Puniceibacterium sp. IMCC21224: one gene and its partner. The protein of the gene in region 1 interacts with the protein of each later gene in a pairwise test. Links are inferred from orthologs where the notes say so. Each region holds a gene or a part of one and is shown in the gene's direction. Other genes may lie near its edges. The genes, in order: lepA and IMCC21224_RS10610.

Region 1 (11,718 bases):
TATGGCTCGCTGTTTTTGGGGGCCGAAACCACAGTGGCCTTTGGCGACAAGGCGGCAGGTCCCAACCACGTGCTGCCCACCGGTCGCGCGGCGCGCTACACTGGCGGTCTGTCGGTTCACAAGTTCCTGAAGACAGTGACCTGGCAACGCGTCACAGCACAGGCCTTGCCCGACCTTGCCACCGCCACCGCCACAATATCACGCGCCGAAGGCATGGAAGGTCACGCCTTGACTGCCGATGCCCGGCTTGACACGTTCCTGAACACGCCCCTCCGGGCGGCAATGACCAAAGGATAATCTATGAACCTCGCCCGCTTTCCCCGCGCCCGTCTGGCCCATTTGCCCACACCACTGGAATTCATGCCACGCCTGACAGCAGCATTGAACGGCCCCGATATCTGGATCAAGCGCGACGACTGCACCGGGTTATCAACGGGCGGCAACAAGACCCGCAAGCTGGAATTCCTGATGGCCGAAGCTCAGGACATGGGTGCGGACATTGTCCTAACCCAAGGCGCCACCCAGTCGAACCATGCCCGCCAGACTGCGGCCGCAGCGGCCAAGCTGGGTATGGACTGCCACATCCTGCTCGAAGACCGCACCGGCTATAATCACGAGAACTACCGCTACAACGGCAACGTGCTACTGGATGTACTGCACGGCGCGTCAATCGAACACCGTGGCCCGAACCTCGACATGAATGCCGAGATGGAGGCCGTGGCCGACAAGATGCGCAGCGACGGCCGCAAACCCTACACTATCCCTGGCGGCGGATCGAACGCCACCGGCGCACTGGGGTACGTCAACTGCGCATTTGAGATGCTGGGCCAGTTCATCGACACCGGCCTGCGGGTCGATCACATCGTCCATGCCACCGGATCCGCAGGCACACAGGCCGGACTGATCACCGGCCTCAAGGCCACCAACGCGCAGATCCCCCTGCTCGGCATCGGCGTTCGTGCGCCCAAAGCCAAACAAGAGGAAAATGTCTATAACCTCGCCGTCAAAACCGCCGAAAAGCTCGGCTGCCCCGGCGTTGTCCAACCCGAAGACGTGATCGCCAACACAGATTATGTTGGCCCTGGCTACGGCATGCCGGGCGCCGACACGCTGGCCGCCATCGACCTCTTTGCCCGGACCGAGGCGATCCTGCTCGACCCGGTCTACTCCGCCAAAGGCGGTGCGGGTCTGATCGACCTGATCACCAAGGGCCACTTCAAGAAAGGCGAAACGGTGGTCTTTATCCACACCGGCGGCGCTATCGGCCTGACCGGCTATACCCACGAATTCGACGTGGCCTCAAAGGCATGAACCGGGTCGGCATCCTCGGCGGCATGGGACCACAGGCGACGATCCTGCTGATGCAGAAACTGATCGACGCCGTGCCCGCCACCGACGATGCCGACCACATCCCGCTCATCGTACACCAGAACCCACAGGTGCCGTCGCGGATCGCCGCGCTGATCGACGGCACCGGCCCCGACCCCACGCCCGTGCTGATCCGCATGGCGCAGGATCTGGCAGCGGCAGGCGCGACCGCGCTCGCTATGCCATGCAACACCGCGCACCACTATGCCCCCGCACTGCGCGCAGCGACGCCGCTACAGCTGCTCGACATGCTGACAGCCACGGCCCGGACCCTGCGCACGGTCGGCACGATTGGCATCCTCGCCTCGCCCGCCACCCGTCTCACCGACGTATTCGCGGGCTACTTCCCGGACCAAACATTGCTGTATGCACAGGATGACGCGCCCATGCTGTCGATGATCCGCGCAATCAAAGCGGGCGGCACCCCGTCCAGCATCCTCGACGCAATGACGTCTCAGGCGCTGGCTCTCCTCGATCAGGGCGCTGATCACCTGCTGGTTGCCTGCACCGAACTGTCGCTGACCGCGCCGCTTCTGCCCGCCACGATCCCACGCACCGACAGCCTAGATTGCCTCACCCAAGCGATCCTCGACCACGCCAAAGATGCATAACGCCCCGCGCTTCTTCTCTTCAAAAATACGCAGCCTTCCACACTCGCGACCCTGACGGTCAGTAGCCCCGGCAACTCGCCTCGGCCTGCGTGGAATAGCTCTTGTACCGCTTCCAAAACAGCTCATGAGAGCCGCGATCCGACTGGCGGACCTCCTGCGCCTTGTGCGGATCCTTGTAAAAGCTCACCGCCATCTTCTGATCCGAACGGCTCAGCTCGCGATTGGCGACGGTCTGAATACAGCCGCACAACTGCGAATTGCGCGCCTTGCGATCACTGGCCAGACAGGCCTTGCTGATCGGCCCCGAGGCAAAGCGCGTCACCTGCCCGCTATAAGACCGCTTCGCGCCGCCACCACAGCCCGCCACCAGCGCCAAAACCACCATCATTCCGACAATCCGCATCGACCTGTCCCCGCTCTGCCCGTATTGAACGCCACCTGCCCGAGGGGTTCCACCCCTCTGATCCACGCGGCCCTTGCCTGACAGCATCCTACCCCATGCAACCCCAAAGGTTCAATTCACGTTTATTCCAGCCAGATGCCCCCTTACAGCAAGGCTCAAACCGCAAGCGACGGACAACGCGCCCACCTTTCGGCGGGCTAAGAGAAAAGCCCGATCAAACCATCCGACACCTTGTAAAGGAACTGCGCGAACTTTGCGGCCTTGTAGCCAGTCGATCCATCCGCCCGCTGCACCACATCATCAATCGTCTCGCGCATTTTAAGCAAGCGATGCGCCAGCTTGGCAGTATCTCCTCTCGGAGGCGTGTCAGCCTCTGTCACGTGGCGTGCGCTGCGTTCAAGTGCCTCAGCCAGCTCAGGATCAACCATATCTGGCACTTCGTCCGGCACGGCATCCAAAAGCACGCGCAACTCGGGCGAAAGATGCTTTGGCGTTTCCAAGGCGTCATAAAGCGCGCAGCGTTCTTTTGCCTTTGCGTCAAACCCGCAAATTTCTTCTTTGCCTGCCCACAGCGTGTTGGCCAGCAAATTGTAGGACGAAAGATCCGGGTATGTGTAATCGCCAATCTTGAACAACAGGCTTTGGCGCGCATCCGCGAATGCCAGCGCAACCGCGCTCGCGTTGGTCCGCTTTCTGGGGGCAAACGCATCGTCTCTCAGGATTTCGGCCTCAAGGCTGTCATCGCGAAGCCCGTTGCCACGCCCTTCGCGGATAGCCCGGGACAATGCGACCGACACACGCTCAACACAGAACTCTAGCGCATCGCTGGTGGTGACTTCGGCACGTTCTAGGCGGTAAACGCCGCTGTCATCGTCATAGACAACAGTTTCACTGATCGCTGTTTTCAGAATGACGCGCTGGCGCTGGATCGACTTTATCTTGGCCGCAACCGCCTTTGGCCCCGCGTTCCACACCTCATCCTCGATCAGCGCGACTTGCAATTGCAAATCCCAATTCATGGGGTCGCCGTGCAACATGCTGCGATACCAGTCCCGCCAGAACACCCATACCCCGTCTGGGTCAGGAAGGGCCGAAAACCGGTCCCATTTCGAAACGATCTTTTGCACCGGTTCGACATCCGTCCAAAGGACCTGATTGAACACACCCAGAGATCCAATCCGCTGACCCTGTTCAGCGTCCTGATAGATGGCGGAGCGGGCAGCGGCAGCGGCGTCGTCGACGGCGTCGGCGGAGGCGGAGGCGGCGGCAGCGGCAGCAGCAGAGGCTGTGGCGAAGGTTGTGGCAGCGTCGGCAGCGGCGGAGGCTGTGGCGAAGGCGGCGGAGGTGGAGGCGGGGGTTGAGACGGGGGTGGGAACGACGGCGATAGCGAAGGCGGCGGAGACTGTGGCGGCAGCGGTCTCAACCCGTTTCATATCCGGGGTCGGGCATGTGCTCGCAACCCCGGATATGAGCGTCGCCCGCAGGCAAGACAAAACCGAGTCTTTTCCGTCCCAACTCTCGGACTTTTGATCGACCACGGCCATAACTGCTGGCAGGCTACGCAGGCTGGACCGCGCGGCGATCATCCGGCTCATCCGCATGTCCTGGTTCTTCAGCCAATTTGCCAGCTGTTCCCGATCTTCGATCTTCTCAAATTCAGCCACGCGTTGATGCCACCTTGACCAAGTCCCAAAACCCTTACATATCCCGAAACATGACCCAGCTCAGCCATATCCGCAACTTCTCTATCGTCGCCCATATCGACCACGGGAAATCCACCCTGGCCGACCGGCTGATTCAGTCCACAAACACCGTCACCGCGCGGGAGATGAAGGAACAGCTTCTCGACTCGATGGATATCGAGCGCGAGCGCGGCATCACGATCAAGGCGAACACCGTCCGCATCGAATACAAGGCCGAAGATGGGGAGGTGTATATCCTCAACCTGATCGACACCCCGGGCCATGTCGACTTTGCCTACGAGGTCTCCCGCTCCATGCGCGCGGTCGAGGGTTCCTTGCTGGTGGTTGACGCGACGCAGGGCGTCGAGGCGCAGACGCTGGCCAATGTCTATACAGCCATCGACGCCGATCACGAGATCGTCCCGGTCCTGAACAAGATCGACCTGCCCGCGTCCGAACCCGAACGGGTCAAGGAACAGATCGAGGATGTGATCGGCATCGACGCCTCCGAGGCGCTGATGATTTCGGCCAAGACCGGGGTCGGTATCCCTGCCGTGCTCGAAGCGATCGTCAAACGCCTGCCGCCCCCGCACGAAGGCGATGCAACCAAACCGCTGCGCGCGATGCTGGTCGACAGCAAATACGACCCCTATCTGGGCGTTGTGGTCATTGTGCGCGTCATCGACGGTGTGCTGAAAAAAGGCCAGCGTATCAAGATGATGAAGACCGGCGGCACCTATGATATTGACCGCATCGGCGTCTATCGTCCCGCGATGCAGGAGGTCAAGGAACTCGGCCCCGGCGAGATTGGCTATATCACCGCGCAGATCAAACAAGTCCGCGACACCCGCGTCGGTGACACCATAACAACCGAGAAAAAGGGCTGCGAGACGCCCCTGCCCGGCTTTAAACCGTCGATCCCGGTGGTGTTCTGCGGCCTGTTCCCGGTGGACGCCAATGACTTTGAGGATATGCGCGACGCTATCGAAAAGCTGACCCTGAACGACGCGTCATTCTCGTCGGAAATGGAAACCTCTGCCGCGCTGGGCTTTGGCTTTCGCTGCGGGTTCCTGGGTCTGCTGCATCTCGAAGTCGTGCGCGACCGGCTTGAGCGGGAATATGACATCGACCTGATCACCACCGCGCCGTCGGTGATCTACAAGATCCACTTGCGCGACGGGTCCGAGATCGAACTGCATAACCCCGCCGACATGCCCGACCCGTCCACCATCGACCATATCGAAGAGCCGCGGATCAAGGCGTCGATCCTTGTACCCGACGACTATCTGGGTGACGTGCTGAAACTGTGCCAGGACCGGCGCGGCGAACAGCTTGACCTGACCTATGTCGGCTCACGCGCGATGGTGGTCTATGACCTGCCGTTGAACGAGGTGGTGTTCGACTTTTACGACCGGCTGAAATCGGTGACCAAAGGCTATGCGTCGTTCGATTACCAGATCATCGGCTACCGCGAGGATAATCTGGTCAAGATGCAGATCCTTGTGAACGATGAACCTGTCGACGCCCTGTCCACCATGGTCCACCGCGACCGGGCCGAAATGCGCGGCCGCGCCATGTGTGAAAAGCTCAAGGATCTGATCCCGCGCCATATGTTCAAGATCCCGATCCAGGCGGCCATCGGCGGCAAGGTGATCGCGCGCGAAACTCTGGCAGCGATGCGCAAGGACGTGACGGCCAAGTGCTATGGCGGCGACGCAACCCGCAAGAAGAAACTGCTGGAAAAGCAGAAGGCGGGCAAGAAGCGGATGCGCCAGTTCGGAAAGGTGGATATCCCGCAGGAAGCGTTTATTTCCGCCCTGAAGATGGATGGCTAAACCCGGTCAGACTTTGTTTGTGGCGGCCAGGGTGCGGGTTCGATCCACGATCTGAATCGTGCGGACGCCCAGAATGACCGCAACCGTTGCGATAACTTACGGCTGCGCACGAAAATTGGCATAGTTGCTGACAGCCCCCGCGAAAGTGGGCACCTTCGCAAAAGCTGGCTTTAAATATTCGGGTCTGCGCCTGCTCTAAATGGCGTGGTCGCCGGACCTTGCGCAGCGCATACCTGACGGGGAGTATCGGCATCTTGCGTGTCATTTTATACCACGCCAAGAATTGCGTCCGCTGATAGACGGCATAAAGACATCAGCGCACGCTTGCTACTCAGAATTGGTGCTGCTGAACTCCACGCATCATACGGGGCGTTCGTCTGGCAACGACAAGACCACAAATGCCTTGGACAGCGCGAAAATCTGAGCAGCCCGCCAGCTCCTCCACAGCGCATTGCCCCTGACGCGCGCCTTCGTTATCAGGGTGCCAATCATCTACCCACAAATCCACGAAGGAGGCTCTGATGGCAGCCTATCAATATGTCTACCACATGGATGGCGTCTCAAAGGCCTATCCGGGTGGAAAAAAATGCTTTGAAAATATCAAACTGAACTTCCTGCCCGGTGTAAAAATCGGTGTCGTTGGCGTCAACGGTTCGGGTAAATCGACCCTGATGAAGATCATGGCCGGCCAGGACAAGGACTTTACCGGTGAGGCCTGGGCCGCCGAAGGCGCCCGCGTCGGCTATTTGCCACAGGAACCCGAACTGGACCCCGCGCTGGACGTGCGTGGAAATGTCATGCTGGGTGTTGCCGAGAAAAAGGCCAAGCTCGATAAATATAACGAATTGGCGATGAATTACTCCGAAGAGACCGCCGACGAGATGGCCGCGCTTCAGGATGTCATCGACGCAGAAAACTTGTGGGATCTGGATAGCCAGATCGACATCGCGCTTGAGGCGCTGCGCTGCCCGGCGGACGATTCCGATGTAACCACCCTGTCCGGTGGGGAAAAACGCCGGGTGGCGCTGTGCCGCCTGCTGCTCGAAGCGCCGGATATGCTGCTGCTCGATGAGCCGACCAACCACCTGGACGCCGAAACCATCGCCTGGCTGCAAAACCACCTGATCGCCTACAAGGGCACGATCCTGATCGTCACCCACGACCGCTACTTCCTCGATTCCATCACCTCGTGGATTCTCGAACTCGAACGCGGCCGCGGCATCCCCTATGAGGGCAACTACTCTGCCTGGCTGGATCAAAAGGCCAAGCGCCTGCTGCAAGAAGCGCGTGAAGACAAGGCCAAGCAGAAAACGCTTGAGCGCGAATTGGAATGGATTCGTCAGGGCGCCAAGGCGCGTCAGGCCAAATCCAAGGCGCGTATTTCGTCTTATGAGAAGATGGCCGACCAGTCGGTGCGCGAACGCGTCGGCAAGGCCCAGATCGTCATCCCACACGGGCCACGTCTGGGTGCCAAGGTGATCGAGGTCGAGGGCCTGAAAAAGGCGATGGGCGACAAACTGTTGATCGAGGAGTTGACATTCTCGCTGCCGCCAGGCGGCATCGTCGGCGTCATCGGGCCCAACGGCGCCGGCAAATCGACACTGTTCCAAATGCTCACCGGCCACGAAGACCCCGATCAGGGCAGCGTCAGCCTGGGCGACACCGTCAAGCTGTCGTATGTCGACCAGTCCCGCGACGATCTAGATCCAGACAACAACGTCTGGGAGGCAATTTCCGGCGGTGCCGAACTGATCACGCTGGGCGATGCCGAGATCAACTCCCGCGCTTATTGCGGCGCCTTCAACTTTAAGGGTTCGGATCAGCAGAAAAAGGTTGGCCTGCTTTCGGGCGGCGAACGCAACCGTGTTCACATGGCCCGTCTGCTCAAGGAGGGCGGCAACGTCCTGTTGCTGGATGAACCGACCAACGACCTTGACGTCGAAACCTTGCGAGCGCTCGAAGATGCGCTGGTGAATTTCGCCGGTTGCGCTGTCGTGATCTCGCACGATCGCTTTTTCCTCGACCGGATCTGCACACATATCCTGGCGTTCGAAGGTGACGCCCATGTGGAATGGTTCGAAGGCAATTTCGAAGATTACGAGGAAGACAAGAAACGTCGCCTTGGCGCTGACGCGCTGGAACCCAAGCGGGTCAAGTTCAAGAAGTTCTCTCGCTAAAACGCTGCGGGGGCGGTTACATCCGCCCCCGACCGAGATTCACGGCTAACGCGCAAAAATCGCCACCGGCTGGTCGACTGCGATACGGGCGCGCCCATTTCCAATACGCACAGCTTCGGTAGCAATTGCCTGATCAGTCAGGGCCAGACAGGCTGTGGCGAGATGTCCCGCCACAGCCCCTTGGCTCTTGCTGATCAGGCGATATCGAACCGGTCGAGGTTCATCACCTTGGTCCAGGCATCAACGAACTTTTGCACAAAGGCTTCGCCAGCGTCTTCGGTCGCGTAAACCTCGGCGATGGCGCGCAGTTGCGAGTTCGAGCCAAAGACCAAATCAGCGCGGGTGCCAGTCCATTTGACGGCGCCGGTCTTGCGGTCGACCGCCTCATAAATGCCGTCAGCCGCCGGTTTCCAGACGATTCCCATATCGAGCAGATTGACAAAGAAGTCGTTGCTCAGCGTATCGGTCACGTCGGTAAACACACCATGCCTAGTCGCGCCGGTGTTGATGTTCAGCATCCGCAGGCCACCAACGAGAACCGTCAATTCCGGCGCACTCAGCGTAAGCAATTGCGCACGGTCGACCAGAAGTTCTTCGACCGATACCGAAAGCTCGGTCTTGAGGTAGTTGCGGAACCCGTCCGCCGCCGGCTCAAGAACCTCGAACGCTTCGACATCCGTCTGCTCTTGTGACGCGTCTGTACGCCCGGGGGTAAACGGCACCGCTGTCGGGTAGCCTGCGTTGATTGCAGCCTTTTCAACCGCAGCACAGCCACCCAATACAATGATATCCGCAAGCGAAACGCGCTTGGTGCCCGTTTGCGCATCGTTAAAGGTCGATTGCACAGCTTCCAGCGTTTTCAGCACCGGGGCCAGCACGGTCGGCTCGTTCACGGCCCAATCTTTCTGCGGAGCAAGACGCAGGCGCGCGCCATTGGCCCCGCCCCGTTTGTCAGATCCGCGGAAGGTTGAGGCCGAGGCCCAGGCGGTCTTGACCAGTTCCGAAACGGAAAGGCCAGTCGCCAGGATTTGCTCCTTGAGCGATGCAGCATCTGCCGCGTCGATCAGCGCGTGATCGGCAGCCGGAACCGGATCCTGCCACAGCAGCTCTTCGGTCGGCACTTCGTCCCCGAGATACCGCACCACTGGTCCCATGTCGCGGTGGGTCAGCTTAAACCATGCACGCGCAAAGGCATCGGCGAACTCGGCCGGATTTTCGTGGAACCGACGCGAAATCTTTTCGTAGGCCGGGTCCATCCGCAGCGCCATATCAGCGGTCGACATCATGATCGGCACCGTGCCGTTGCCATCAACCTGTGGCGCACGGTCGCTGTCCTTAAGCTCTTTGGCCTGCCACTGGTTGGCCCCGGCCGGGCTCTTGGTCAGTTCCCAATCATACCCGAATAAAACCCCAAAATAGCTCATATCCCATTTTGTCGGTGTTGGCGTCCATGGTCCTTCCAGACCACTGGTTATCGCATCAACGCCGCTGCCCGACGCATGAGTGCTAAGCCAGCCAAAACCCTGTGCTTCAATCGGTGCCGCTTCTGGTTCGGGCCCAAGCAGGCTCGCGTCGCCATTGCCGTGCGTCTTGCCAAAGGTGTGACCACCGGCGACCAGCGCCACGGTTTCCTCGTCGTTCATAGCCATACGGGCAAAGGTATCGCGAATATCAAACGCCGAGGCTAGCGGGTCGGGATTGCCATCCGGCCCTTCGGGGTTGACGTAGATCAGACCCATCTGCACCGCGGCCAGCGGATTTTCCAGCGCCCGGTCTTCAGCGTAGCGGCTGTTCGCCTTGTCACTCGTGGCGAGCCATTCGTCCTCGCGGCCCCAATAGATGTCCTCTTCGGGTTCCCACACATCGACGCGGCCCCCGCCAAAGCCAAAAGTCTTGAAGCCCATGGTTTCCAGCGCGACGTTGCCCGTCAGGACCAGCAGATCCGCCCACGAAATCTTGTTGCCGTATTTCTGTTTGATCGGCCACAACAGGCGTCGGGCCTTGTCGAGGTTGCCGTTGTCCGGCCAGGAATTAAGCGGCGCAAACCGCTGCGATCCCGATGACGCGCCGCCGCGGCCATCCGCCGTACGGTAGGTGCCCGCCGAATGCCAGGCCATGCGGATAAAGAACGGACCGTAGTGGCCATAATCCGCCGGCCACCAATCCTGCGAATCTGTCATCAACGCCTCAAGATCCGCCTTGAGCCCGGGCAGATCGAGTTTCTTGAACTCTTCGGCATAGTCAAAATCAGCGCCCAACGGGTCCGAGACAGATGCGTTCTGATGCAGAATTTTCAGATTTAGCTGGTTCGGCCACCAATCACGGTTCCCACGTCCCTTTGATGCGCCGTGCATCACCGGACATTTTCCGCCGCTTCCAAAATCATTTCCATCCATTTTTCTCTCCGATCATGGTCTGTGTGTCTGAGCATGTGCCGTTCAAAAGAGTACCGTATTCGTATGACACCCATTCAGGCGTCGCCGTGCAGATCTTGCCGACCTTGCACCAGCTGCGTTCCATGCAACGAATCAACCGCCCTGCCGTGAACTGCCGACTGCAAGTGTCAGAATCAGCCTGAAACGTCTTTGGCGCCTTGGCAGGGTCACATTGGTTTGTCGGGCACTCTTGAACCGCGATGCCCTGACCTATCAAACATCTCTCATTAGTTTAAGTTGTATTTTCTGATAGCTGTGATAAGTTTATTTTATAATGAACCTGACCCTCAAACATCTCCGATATTTCGAAGCTTTGGCCCGTCACGGACATTTCGGCCGTGCCGCGGACACCTGCGCCATTTCACAACCTGCATTGTCCATGCAGATCAAAGAGCTCGAAGAGCAGTTGGACACGCGGTTGTTCGAACGCAACGCCCGCCAAGTCCGCCTGACCCACTTTGGTGAGGCATTTGCCCTGCGCGTCCGCGACATCCTTCGGTCGGTGGATGAATTGGGTGACATGGCCCGCGCTGCCAAAGGTCGGCTGGTTGGCCGCCTGCGCATCGGCATGATTCCCACCGTCGCACCCTATCTGCTGCCGTCGATCATCGGGTCTCTGCACCAGATGCAGCCTGGCCTGGATGTGCAGATGCGTGAAACCCAGACCAAACGATTGATCCAGGAATTGGCCGATGGTCGGCTCGACAGCGCGATTGTCGCCTTGCCGATCTCTGAACCCTCATTGACCGAAGTTGCTCTTTTTTCAGAGGATTTTGTGCTCGTGCGTCCCAGCGCCGATGCAGACAAGCCGGTGCCGTGCGCCGACACCCTGCGCGAGATGAAATTGCTGCTGCTCGAAGAGGGACATTGTTTTCGTGATCAGGCGCTGTCCTTTTGCAATATACAGTCCAAGCAGCCAATGGATGGACTCGAAGGCAGTTCGCTGTCGACGCTTGTGCAGATGGTTGGTGTCGGGATTGGCGTCACCTTGTTGCCAGAAATGGCCGTGCCGGTCGAAATTCGGTCCGCCAATGTGTCGGTCGCGCGATTTGCCGGGCTTCAGCCATCCCGCACCATCGGAATGATCTGGCGCAAGAGCAGCCCACTGGCCAGCCAACTCTTGCAGATCGCGGACTTGGTGCGTCAGGCCGCACTAGACATGCGTGCGGGCACAGATACGGCAACCCCACCGCCGCGCGCCAAAGGG
Region 2 (11,770 bases), 1.0 Mb from region 1 along the record:
ACGTGGTTGCCCATGGCCAGATGGCTGCGGGCGAGTTGGATGATCGCATGAACGCGTTTTATGACGGAAAATATGACGTTCTGCTCGCCACGACCATTGTCGAATCCGGCCTCGACATCCCGACCGCCAACACGATGATCATCCACCGCGCCGACATGTTTGGCCTGGCGCAACTGTATCAGATCCGTGGCCGCGTTGGCCGGGCCAAAACCCGCGCCTATGCGTACCTGACGACAAAACCGCGCGCGAAACTGACAGCAACCGCCGAAAAGCGCCTGCGCGTGCTCGGCTCTCTTGACACACTGGGTGCGGGCTTTACCCTGGCCAGTCAGGATCTCGATATTCGTGGCGCTGGCAATCTGCTGGGCGAAGAACAGTCCGGCCAGATGCGCGACGTTGGCTATGAACTGTATCAATCCATGCTGGAAGAGGCGATTGCGAAGATCCGCTCGGGCGAGCTTGAAGGTTTGTCGGACAATGACGGCCAATGGGCCCCCCAGATCAACCTTGGGGTGCCGGTGCTGATCCCCGAAACGTTTGTGCCGGATCTCGACGTGCGCCTTGGCCTATACCGTCGCCTGTCGTCGCTCTCGACCAAGGTCGAGCTCGAAGGGTTTGCCGCAGAACTGATCGACCGGTTCGGGAAGTTGCCAAAAGAGGTGAACACCCTGCTGCTTGTTGTGCGGATCAAATCCATGTGTCGGCGGGCTGGTATATCCAAGCTTGACGCCGGCCCGAAAGGTGCGACGCTGCAATTCCACAACGACAAGTTCGCCTCGCCCCAGGGGCTGGTGGAATTCATTCAAGATCAAAACGGTCAGGCCAAGGTCAAAGACAACAAGATCGTCATCCGCCGCGACTGGCGCACCGATAACGAAAAAATCAAAGGCACCTATGGCATCGCCCGCGACCTTGCCGAAAAGCTGGCGATCGAGAGAAAGCGCAAAGCCAAAGCCTGACACGCAGTTCCGGCCCGATCATGCCGGACGGATGATCTGTTTCGGATTTGCGACCTCCCTCTCAAGGGGCCGCAGGTCAGTGGTAGCGGAATTCTCCGACCACTTGCCGCCATTCTCCGGCGCCAATCATCTTACGATGGGTATAGCGCACGGAATGCAGCGGACCTTCGATCGTGTTTTGCCAGAACTCTATGAACTCAAACAGTTTCTGGTGATCCGGCGCCAGATCGTAATCCTGCCAGATGTAGGTGTTGAGCACGTTTTTATAGTCTGGCATGCGGTAAAAGAATTCGGCTGTGGTCAGTCCATAGCCGCGCAGCATCAGTTCGGTTTCGTTGCCCTGCATTGATCCATCCTTTCGTTCGCCTCATGAACTTTAGAATCATGGCAGGGAGTAATTTACTTTTCAATAAAAACAGTGTGTTAGCAATCATGCCCGCTGGCTGCCAGAATTGGCGACGACCCACCATTGCGCCCTATATCCTGCTTCTGTTATACGTTTTGTAACAAGATATAGCAGACTAACAGATGGGCAGACCACGTGAGCGATACGCCGGAACCACCTGAAAATACAGACGAAAACACGCCAGAGCGTCCGATCTTCCTTGGTCCGAACATTTCGATCACCGAGGAGATGAAGAAAAGCTATCTCGATTACGCAATGAGCGTAATCGTGAGTCGTGCGATTCCGGATCTGCGCGACGGCCTAAAACCTGTGCACCGCAGAATCCTCTATGCCATGCATGAGACCAACAACAGCCACGACAAACCCTACCGCAAATCCGCGCGCCCCGTTGGCGACGTGATGGGTAAATACCACCCGCATGGCGACTCTGCGATCTATGACGCGCTGGTGCGGATGGCGCAGGATTTTTCGATGTCGCTGCCGTTGCTGGATGGTCAGGGCAACTTTGGCTCGATGGACGGCGATAACGCTGCGGCGATGCGCTATACCGAAGTGCGGATGGACAAGCCCGCCGCGTTTCTTTTGAACGACATCGACAAGGATACCGTCGATTTTCAGGACAATTATGATGGCAAGGACCGTGAACCGACGGTCCTGCCCGCACGCTATCCCAACATGCTCGTCAATGGGGCTGGCGGTATTGCCGTTGGCATGGCCACCAACATCCCGCCGCACAATCTGGGCGAAGTCATTGACGCCTGCCTTGCGCTGATCACTGACTCTGACCTGACCTCAGAGCAGTTGATTGAATATGTCCCCGGCCCTGACTTCCCGACGGGCGGCTACATGCTGGGACGTTCCGGCGCCCGCAAAGCGTACCTTGAGGGCCGCGGTAGCGTCATCATCCGCTCCAAGACCCGCGTCGAGGAAATTCGCAAGGACCGCTGGGCCATCGTCATCGACGAGATCCCCTATCAGGTCAACAAGGCCACGATGATCGAAAAGATCGCCGAGGCCGCCCGCGAAAAGCGGATCGAAGGCATCTCTCATGTGCAGGACGAATCCGATCGCAATGGTGTGCGTGTGGTGATCGAGCTGAAACGTGACGCCACTGCCGAAGTCGTGCTGAACCAACTGTTCCGCTTTACCCCGATGCAGACCTATTTTGGCTGCAACATGCTGGCGCTGAATGGCGGACGTCCCGAGCAGCTGACACTGCGCGCCTTTCTCACAGCATTCCTCGACTTCCGTGAGGATGTTGTGGCGCGGCGCACGGCCTTCTTGTTGCGCAAGGCACGCGAACGCAGCCATATCCTTTGCGGTCTGGCTGTTGCCGTGAGCAATGTCGACGAAGTGGTCGCCACCATCCGTGCCTCGGCTGACGTGGCCGAAGCGCGCACCAAATTGATGGAGCGTCGCTGGCCCGCCGGTGAAATCCTGCCTTTTATCGCGCTGATCGACGATCCGACCCATACGGCGAACGAGGACGGCACCTATAACCTGTCCGAAATTCAGGCCCGCGCCATTCTGGAACTGCGCCTTCAGCGTCTGACCCAGCTGGGCGTCAAAGAGGTCACCGACGAGCTCGAAGAGCTGGCTGGCAAGATCAAGGAATACCTTGAAATCCTCAGCTCGCGTGAGCGGATCATGGGGATCATCTCGGACGAGCTGCGCGAGGTCCGCGAGCTGTTCGCCGTGCCGCGCCGGACCGAAATCCTCGACTGGTCCGGGGACATGGAAGACGAAGACCTGATCGAGCGCGAAGACATGGTTGTCACCGTGACCCAGACAGGTTGGATCAAACGGACCCCGCTCGCCGATTTCCGCAGTCAGCGGCGCGGCGGCAAGGGTGTGTCAGGCGGCGGCATGAAAGAAGATGACGTGGTTACCACGCTCTTTGTTGCCAACACACATACCCAGCTGCTGTTCTTTACCACCGAAGGCATGGTCTACAAGCTCAAGACCTGGCGCCTGCCGCAGGGCAGCCGCACGTCCAAGGGCAAGGCGATCGTCAACATCCTGCCAATCCCGACAGGTGTGTCGATCGCGGCCATCATGCCGGTAGATCGGGATGAAAAAGACTGGGACGACCTGCAGATCATCTTTGCCACCTCTGCTGGAACTGTGCGCCGTAACCGATTGTCAGACTTCACAAATGTCATGCGAAACGGCAAGATTGCGATGAAGTTCGAGGATGAGAACGCGGACATCAAACTCATCAATGCGCGCATCTGCTCTGAGGATGACGACGTGATGCTGGTGACAGATTCCGGCCGCGCGATCCGCTTCCGTACCACCGATGTGCGGGTCTTCAACTCACGCGCCTCCACCGGTGTGCGCGGCATCAGGCTGCAGGGCGACGACACCGTGGTGTCGATGTCGGTGATCCGGCATTTCGACGCCGACCCGCAGGAACGCGCTGCCTATCTGAAAATGCGCCGCGCCATGGCCGGTCTTGCCGATGACGCCGAGAACGAAGATGATGACGATGTGGCCCCCGGCAACATCACTCAGGAACGCTATGCCCAGATGTCGGCAGCGGAAAATCTGATCCTGACGATCACGGCAAATGGCGTGGGCAAGCTGAGTTCGTCGCACGATTACCCTCTGCGCGGACGCGGCGGTATGGGTGTGATGGCCATGGACAAGGCGATGCGGGGCGGCGCATTGGTGGCCAGCTTCCCGGTGGAGATGGACGACCAGATCATGCTCGCCACGTCCAAGGGGCAGTCAATCCGTGTCCCGGTTGACGGCATTTCCTTCCGCTCACGCAGCGCTGGCGGTGTCAAAGTGTTCAACACCGGCAAAGGCGAAGAAGTGGTCAGTGTTGCCTGGATTGCCGATCAGGGTGATGAGGCCGATACCGCTGCACAAGATACTGCCGAAGAATAAACCGTTTGATGATTGGCCCGTGAAACCAACGAAACCACGGGCCAGTCATCAAAATTCTATCGCGTCGCCCGGTATCATTCAGATCCGGATGCAAAAACCGCTCGCAATTCGGCGCAATATGATTACCTGTTCGCCATGACCCTGAACATCCCCTTCGACAACAGCTATGCCGCCCTGCCTGCGGGCTTTTACTCCCGGCTCGACCCGACGGCCGTGGCCGCGCCGGACCTCATCAGCTTTAACCGCGATCTGGCGGCACTGATGCTGATCACAGAGACTTCTGACGCCGAACTCACCATGCTCTTTTCCGGCAATGCGGTGCCCGAGGGTGCCGCCCCGCTGGCGCAGCTTTACGCGGGGCACCAGTTCGGTCAGTTCAATCCGCAGCTTGGGGATGGCCGCGCCATTCTGCTCGGCGAAACTGTCGGCCGCGACGGAGTGCGCCGTGACATCCAGCTCAAGGGATCGGGGCCGACCCCTTATTCGCGCAACGGGGACGGTCGTGCTTGGCTGGGTCCGGTGCTGCGCGAATACGTGGTAAGCGAAGCGATGCACGCGCTGGGTGTGCCGACCACCCGCGCCCTCGCCGCCGTACGGACCGGCGAGATGATTCAACGCGAAGCCATGCGGCCCGGAGCTGTGCTGACGCGTGTCGCATCCAGCCATATCCGTGTCGGCACCTTTCAGATCTTTGCCGCGCGTCGCGATGTGATTGCCCTTCGGCAGCTATTTGACTACACCGTTGCGCGCCACTATCCCGACTGCACGACGCCCGATGCGCTGTTACAGGCCGTAATCGACCGGCAGGCCGCGCTGGTGGCACAATGGATGAGCCTTGGGTTCATCCATGGCGTAATGAACACCGACAATTGCACCTTGTCGGGGGAAACCATCGACTATGGACCCTGCGCCTTTCTGGACTTCTATGACCCCGAAACCGTGTTTTCGTCGATCGACCGGCATGGCCGCTATGGCTATGCCAGTCAGGCCGATATCATCGTCTGGAACATGGCGCAGCTGGCGACAGCGCTGTTGCCGCTGATGCCTGATGCGGACGCAGCTGTGGCGCAGTTCACCGATCAGGTTCACGCGATGCCAGAGCTGATCCGCCAGGAGTGGCTGGCACGTTTTGCCGCCAAGATCGGGATCGGCACGCCGAAACCCGAAGATGCGGCGCTGATCGGCGATCTATTGACGCGCATGCATGGCAATCAAGCCGATTTCACCAACACGTTTCGCGCGCTTAGCGATGGCACTGCGCGGGATCAGTTCACCGACCCCACCGCCTTTGACAGCTGGGCAGAGGGGTGGCAGGCGCGCATTGCCTCTGATCCCGACGCAATCCAGCGGATACGGCAAACCAACCCGGCCTTTATTCCGCGCAATCACCGGATCGAGCAGATGATCGCCGCTGCCGTCGCCGGAGACGATGCGCCGTTTCACCGACTGAACGCTGTCCTGTCGCGCCCGTTCGACGACCAGCCTGACGCTGAGGATTTGCGCCGCCCGCCCGCACCGTCAGAAGTGGTCGCAGCCACGTTTTGCGGCACCTGATCAGGTCGAGCGAGAGATGCGCCCTAAGACCTTGCAATCACGATGACACCGATTTGCGCCTTTGACATTCGACCTGACGGCAGCGCCATTGTGGTCCGCGATCTGGCGATTCTGCCGACCGTGGGCTATCGCTGGCTGCATTGCGATCTGGGCGATCCTGAACTGGCGGCATGGCTGGACAGCCACCTGCCCGACCGCGCCGCCGATGCCCTGCAGCAGACCGAGACGCGCCCCCGCGCCCTGACCAATGACGGTGGGCTGATTGTGATCCTGCGTGGACTCAATCTTAACACCGGCCAGCGTCGCGACGACATGGTGTCCTTGCGGTGCTGGCTGTCGGACCATTTGGTGGTGACGGTCCGCCTGCGCCGCGTCTTTGCCGCAGAGGATCTGCGTCGCGCCACAGAATCGGGTCAGGCGCCGCCCTCGCCCGCAGCATTTCTTGCCGCACTCTGCGAAGCCCTCACCGACCGGATCGAAGAGAATGGCGTCGCGCTCGAAGATCAGCTCGACCTGCTCGAAGATCAACTGTTTGTCGCATATGATCACGCCGGTGCGGCAGAGATGCCCGACCTTAGGCGAAGCACAATCCGGCTGGGCCGCTTTCTGGCGCCGCAGTCACAGGCGCTACATGCGCTCCTTGATCCGCGCCTGCCGGTGATCGACACCGAGACACGCGAAAGCCTGGGGGAAAGTGCCAACCGCGCGCAGCGGGCACTGGAGGAGCTGAACGCCGTGCGCGACCGACTCGAGGCGCTGTCAGATCACCTCGAGGCCAGGCAGAACGCCCGGCTGGCCCGCAATTCTTATGCCCTTTCGGTGGTGGCGGCGATCTTTTTGCCCATGGGATTTGTCACCGGCCTGTTCGGCGTGAACGTCGCGGGTATGCCGGGCACGTCAACGCCGGTGGCCTTTGGGATCCTGACGCTGGCCACGCTGGGCATGGGTGGGCTGGTCTGGCTGATCCTGCGCCTGCTAAAGATCTTTTGAACCGGCACAAATTTCCTGCCAATTGCCGCAAAATCGTGCAAGTCTGACACTGAACGGAATTCGGACGGATCAAGGAGCTGTCACATGGGTCTCATGGGAACACTGGCCAAAGTCGCCATCGGCTATGCTGCGGCGCGTGGTGTCGACAAACTTGCCGGGGGTCAGGGGCTGGGCGGGCTGCTGGGTGGCGGCGCGCAGATCAAGGGCAAAAACCCGCTGAGCAGCACGCAGGCGCAAATTGGCCAATCCATGTCTGGCCAGATGCCGACCGGCAGCAATCCAATGCAGGCGATGATGGACAAGATGAAGGAGAGCGGGCTTGATCTGTCCACACTGACCGGCGGTGCGGGTGGCGCTGCAGGCAACCCGATGGCCGCAATCATGGACAAGATGAAGGAAAGCGGCCTCGACCTGTCGGCCCTGATGGGCGGCGGCACACCAGCGCCGGGTGAAAAGGGTCCGCTGTTGTCGTCGGTGCCATCGGGCGGCTCTGGGTTGGCTGGAATGCTGGCCGCGGCGGGCGGCATGGCTGCGATGCAGGGCAAAGGGCTGGGTGGTCTGATGGATCAGTTCGGCACCGCGGACACCTCGCAAGAGGCCGACAAATCCGCCGCCCTGATGCTGCGGGCAATGATCCAGTCGGCCAAGGCCGACGGCGGCATCGACAAGGACGAAAAGGCCAAAATCCTTGAAACCGTCGGCGACGATGCCACACCCGACGATATCGCCTTTGTCAAAGCACAACTCGCCGCGCCGATCGACGTCAAAGGGTTGGCCAAGGACACCCCCGAGGCGCAAAAGGTGCAGGTTTATTCCGCCTCACTGATGACGATCCGCGTCGATACGCAGGCCGAAGCTGAATATCTTGACGCGCTGGCCACGGCGATGGGGCTGGACGAGACTGCGGTGAACATGTTGCATATGCAGATGGGTTTGCAGCCACTCTATAACTAGGCCCAGCCTATCTCTGACACTGCGGGTCCCGTCACTCCCGGGCCCTAAACTGGCGTTTCCGTTACATGACACGAAACTCAAATCTTGGCCTTGCTCTGGCCACGTTCGGCGCGCTTGTGCTGGGCCCCGATGCGTTGTTGCTGCGACTGTCCGACATGCAGGGCATGCAGATGCTGGGTTGGCGTGGGCTGTGCATGGGCGGCCTGTTTCTGATGATCTGGCTGGCGACGTCGCGCAATCATCGCGCGGATCTGGCGGTGTTGGGGTCTGGCGTCGGCATGATTGTTGTAATCAGCCAAAGTCTGAATGCCATGCTGTTTCCGAACGCGATCGCGCTGGCTCCGGTATCGGTCGTGCTGCTGGCCATCGCCACAGTGCCGGTCTGGTCGGCGCTATTGGCGCGTCTGATATATGGCGAATCGACATCCCGCGCCACCTGGATCACCATCCTGCTGGTTCTGAGCGGCATCGCCATCGCGGTCAGCGGTAAGGGGGATCTGGGTCTGAATCCGCATGCCGCGCTTGGGGCGCTGCTGGGGTTGGGGGTGGCGGCGGCGCTCGCAACCACCTTTGTGACCCTGCGCCACGCCGCCGACGTGCCGATTCTGCTGACCGTCGGGCTGGGTGCGCTGATCGCTGGCATCGTCGGGACAACCGTGACCGGGCCTGCGCAGATGACGACGGGAACGCTGTGGCCAATTTTGCTGGCCAGCATCGTCATCCTGCCGCTGTCATTCTTTGCCCTGTCGCTGGCTGCGCGCCATACGGCTGCGGCCAATGTCAGCCTGCTAATGCTGTTGGAAACCGTACTTGGCCCCGTCTGGGTCTGGTACGGCACATCCGAGGCCCCGACCCCGCGGATGCTATGGGGCGGACTGATCGTTCTGGTGAGCCTTGCGCTCTACCTGAATGGCCTCAGGCGCGCCGCTGTTCTGCGGCGCGCCCAAAGTATCGTATAACCTCAGGCTTAGGCAGCGCGCGCGCTGCTCGATCCACCGCGCGCGGGACGACGACGGCGGTTGCCGTTGCCGGGCTTGGCGCCACCGGGCTTGCCACCGTTGCCGCCACCGCGACGCTGGTTTCCGCCGCCACTGCGGTCTGGCGTGTCCAGACCGGCCCAGGCCGTGCCCGACGCTACGGGAATGCTCATCTTGAGCACCTTCTGAATCGCCTTCAGTTCGCCAATCTCGTCCGGGGCGCAGAATGCAATTGCAGCGCCCTCGCGGCCCGCGCGGGCGGTCCTGCCAATGCGATGCACATAATTTTCCGGCACGTTCGGCAGATCAAAGTTATAGACGTGACGCACCGCCGGAATATCCAGACCGCGCGCGGCCACATCGGTGGCCACCAGCACCCGCACTTGCCCCTCGCGGAATGCCTTGAGCGCACGGTCGCGCTGGCCCTGGCTCTTGTTGCCATGGATGGATGCCGCCGCGAAACCGGCCTTTTCAAGCGATTTCATCAGCTTCTCTGCGCCGTGTTTGGTGCGGCCAAAGACCAGCGCCAGCTCGTCGCGATGCGCGTCCAGCAATTCAATCAACAGTTTGGACTTTTCCGCCTTGGCGATAAAATGCACCGACTGCTCGATCTTGTCCGCGGCCTTGCCCGGAGGGCTGACTTGCACCTTTTCAGGGTCGTTCAGGTATTCGCGCGACAGCTCTTCCATCAGTTTGGGCATGGTGGCTGAGAACAGCATAGTCTGACGTTTGGCCGGCAAATGCCGCGAAATTTGGCGCAGCGCATGGATGAACCCCATGTCGAGCATCTGATCCGCCTCGTCCAGCACCAGAAAGCTGCATTCATCCAGTCGCACGGCGCGACGGTCGATCAGGTCAATCAGACGGCCGGGCGTGGCGACCAACAGGTCGATGCCCTTTTCCAAACGCTTGGACTGGGCGTTAATCGACTGGCCGCCGACGACAACGGTGGTCTTCAGCGGGCTGCCCAAGGTCAGCGCCTTCAGTGTCTCGGCGATCTGGGTGGCCAGTTCGCGGGTCGGTGCAAGTACCAGACCGCGCACCGATTTCGGCGCCGGACGGCCCAGCCCAGAGATCTGCGCCACCAGAGGCAGGCCAAAGGCCGCCGTCTTGCCGGTGCCGGTCTGTGCCAGGCCCATCACGTCACGACCTGCCAACGCGAACGGAATCGCGCCAACCTGAATCGGAGTCGGTTCGGTCAGGCCCATTTCGGTCAAACGCGTCACAAGCGACTTCGGCAGGCCCATGGTTGTAAAATTAGTCAAAAGAGTTCCTTTCGGGCTGCCGGATGACAGCCGCACGATGGACCGCCCTTGCGATCCGTCAGGTGGAGAGGCACAGAACCGGTATCGGGCCGATTGCCCATATACCGTTGCACCCCATGCCCCACGCGTGATTTTGGAAGCAAACGCGGTCTCCGTGACCCACGGTGCATGCTGCACCGGTCAATCTGCTCACGCGGCAGAAGAGATCCGTTGAAGGCCACATGACCCGTGCCCGACCATAAGTCAAGCCAAGAGACAGTGACTCTGACGCATTTGTGGTGTTGGCCTCACCCCTCAGGAGTCGCTAAACCAGTAAAACGACGCGCGCGAGGATTCCATGACCGACACCATCACCAGCCGTTGCGAAGCCAATGGCCTGCGCATGACCGAACAGCGCAGAACCATTGCGCAGGTTCTGGAAGAGGCAACCGATCATCCGGATGTCGAGGAACTTTATGCCCGCGCTTCGGCACGTGATGACCGGATCTCGATTGCCACGGTTTACCGCACGGTCAAGCTGTTTGAAGAGGCCGGGATCCTTGAACGGGTTGAATTCGGTGACGGGCGCGCGCGTTACGAGGATGCAGAACGCGAACACCATGACCACCTGATCGACATGCATTCGGGCAAGGTGATCGAATTCGTCGACCCCGAGATCGAGGCGCTTCAGGAACGGATAGCGCGCAAGCTCGGCTATACCCTCAAGGGGCACCGGATGGAACTGTATGGTGTTCCTCTCAAGAAACCCTGAATCGCCACGAAATGAAGGCGCGCACGCGCCCTGTTAGCGCTAACCGTCCAGTTTACTTTCCGTTGCGGCCTGCTATACGAAATCTAACGCTCAGACATCCAAAAGGGACGATCCCATGAGTACTATCATCGACATCCACGCCCGCGAAATCCTTGACAGCCGGGGCAACCCCACAGTCGAAGTTGACGTGACACTCGAAGACGGAACCATGGGCCGGGCGGCTGTGCCGTCGGGTGCGTCAACCGGCGCCTACGAGGCGAACGAACGCCGCGACGGCGACAAATCGCGCTATATGGGCAAAGGCGTGCTCGAGGCTGTCGCCGCCGTGAATGGCGAGATCGCCGAGGAACTTCTGGGCATGGATGCCACCGAACAGGTCGCCATTGACTTGTCGATGATCGAACTTGACGGCACCGACACCAAATCCCGCCTTGGTGCCAATGCTATCCTGGGCGTCTCGCTTGCTGCGGCAAAGGCCGCCGCCGAATTTAACGGGCTGCCGCTATTTCGCTATGTTGGCGGCACGTCGGCGCGCATGCTTCCGGTGCCGATGATGAACATCATCAACGGCGGCGAACATGCTGACAACCCGATCGATATTCAGGAATTCATGATCATGCCTGTGGCCGCCGCGAACATTCGCGAAGCGGTGCGCATGGGCTCTGAGGTGTTCCACACGCTGAAAAAGGAACTGTCCGCCGCTGGTCTGTCCACAGGTATCGGCGACGAAGGTGGCTTTGCCCCGAACCTTAGCTCTACCCGTGATGCGCTCGATTTCATTTTGAAATCCATCGAAAAGGCGGGCTACAAGCCGGGTGAGGAAATTTACCTCGCGCTGGATTGCGCCGCGACCGAATATTACAAGGGCGGCAAGTACGAGATGAAGGGCGAAGGCAAATCGCTGACGTCCGACGAAAACGTGGCATACCTCGCACAGCTCTGCGCCGACTACCCGATCATCTCGATCGAGGATGGCATGTCCGAGGATGACTGGGATGGCTGGAAGGCACTGACCGACGCAC

Evidence for each region.
Region 2: the proteins of lepA (region 1) and IMCC21224_RS10610 interact in binary tests that used the Escherichia coli proteins (3 or more experiments, as listed by UniProt). The link is inferred for Puniceibacterium sp. IMCC21224 from one-to-one orthologs.

What each region holds. Positions count from the first base shown.
Region 1 is NZ_LDPY01000001.1:3,316,537-3,328,254, forward strand. The notes cover bases 3,580-6,497. They hold lepA (translation elongation factor 4), read left to right. Parts: upstream 3,580-4,096; coding sequence 4,097-5,899; downstream 5,900-6,497. Other genes in these bases: IMCC21224_RS27890 (hypothetical protein), read right to left, coding at 3,580-4,046; ettA (energy-dependent translational throttle protein EttA), read left to right, coding at 6,421-6,497. Also shown: hisD (histidinol dehydrogenase), read left to right, coding at 1-297; IMCC21224_RS15440 (D-cysteine desulfhydrase), read left to right, coding at 301-1,311; IMCC21224_RS15445 (aspartate/glutamate racemase family protein), read left to right, coding at 1,308-1,979; IMCC21224_RS15450 (hypothetical protein), read right to left, coding at 2,038-2,382; more of IMCC21224_RS27890, read right to left, coding at 2,580-3,579; more of ettA, read left to right, coding at 6,498-8,076; katG (catalase/peroxidase HPI), read right to left, coding at 8,271-10,472; IMCC21224_RS15475 (hydrogen peroxide-inducible genes activator), read left to right, coding at 10,783-11,718. UniProt on the Escherichia coli protein: Required for accurate and efficient protein synthesis under certain stress conditions. May act as a fidelity factor of the translation reaction, by catalyzing a one-codon backward translocation of tRNAs on improperly translocated ribosomes.
Region 2 is NZ_LDPY01000001.1:2,293,543-2,305,312, forward strand. What follows is about bases 4,858-7,827. They hold IMCC21224_RS10610 (zinc transporter ZntB), read left to right. Parts: upstream 4,858-5,853; coding sequence 5,854-6,801; downstream 6,802-7,827. Other genes in these bases: IMCC21224_RS10605 (YdiU family protein), read left to right, coding at 4,858-5,811; IMCC21224_RS10615 (tellurite resistance TerB family protein), read left to right, coding at 6,886-7,755; IMCC21224_RS10620 (DMT family transporter), read left to right, coding at 7,821-7,827. In the rest of the region: mfd (transcription-repair coupling factor), read left to right, coding at 1-959; IMCC21224_RS10595 (usg protein), read right to left, coding at 1,036-1,305; gyrA (DNA gyrase subunit A), read left to right, coding at 1,501-4,257; more of IMCC21224_RS10605, read left to right, coding at 4,393-4,857; more of IMCC21224_RS10620, read left to right, coding at 7,828-8,714; IMCC21224_RS10625 (DEAD/DEAH box helicase), read right to left, coding at 8,723-9,997; IMCC21224_RS10630 (Fur family transcriptional regulator), read left to right, coding at 10,335-10,748; eno (phosphopyruvate hydratase), read left to right, coding at 10,864-11,770. UniProt on the Escherichia coli protein: Zinc transporter. Acts as a Zn(2+):proton symporter, which likely mediates zinc ion uptake. Purified ZntB reconstituted in liposomes also binds and transports Cd(2+), Ni(2+) and Co(2+).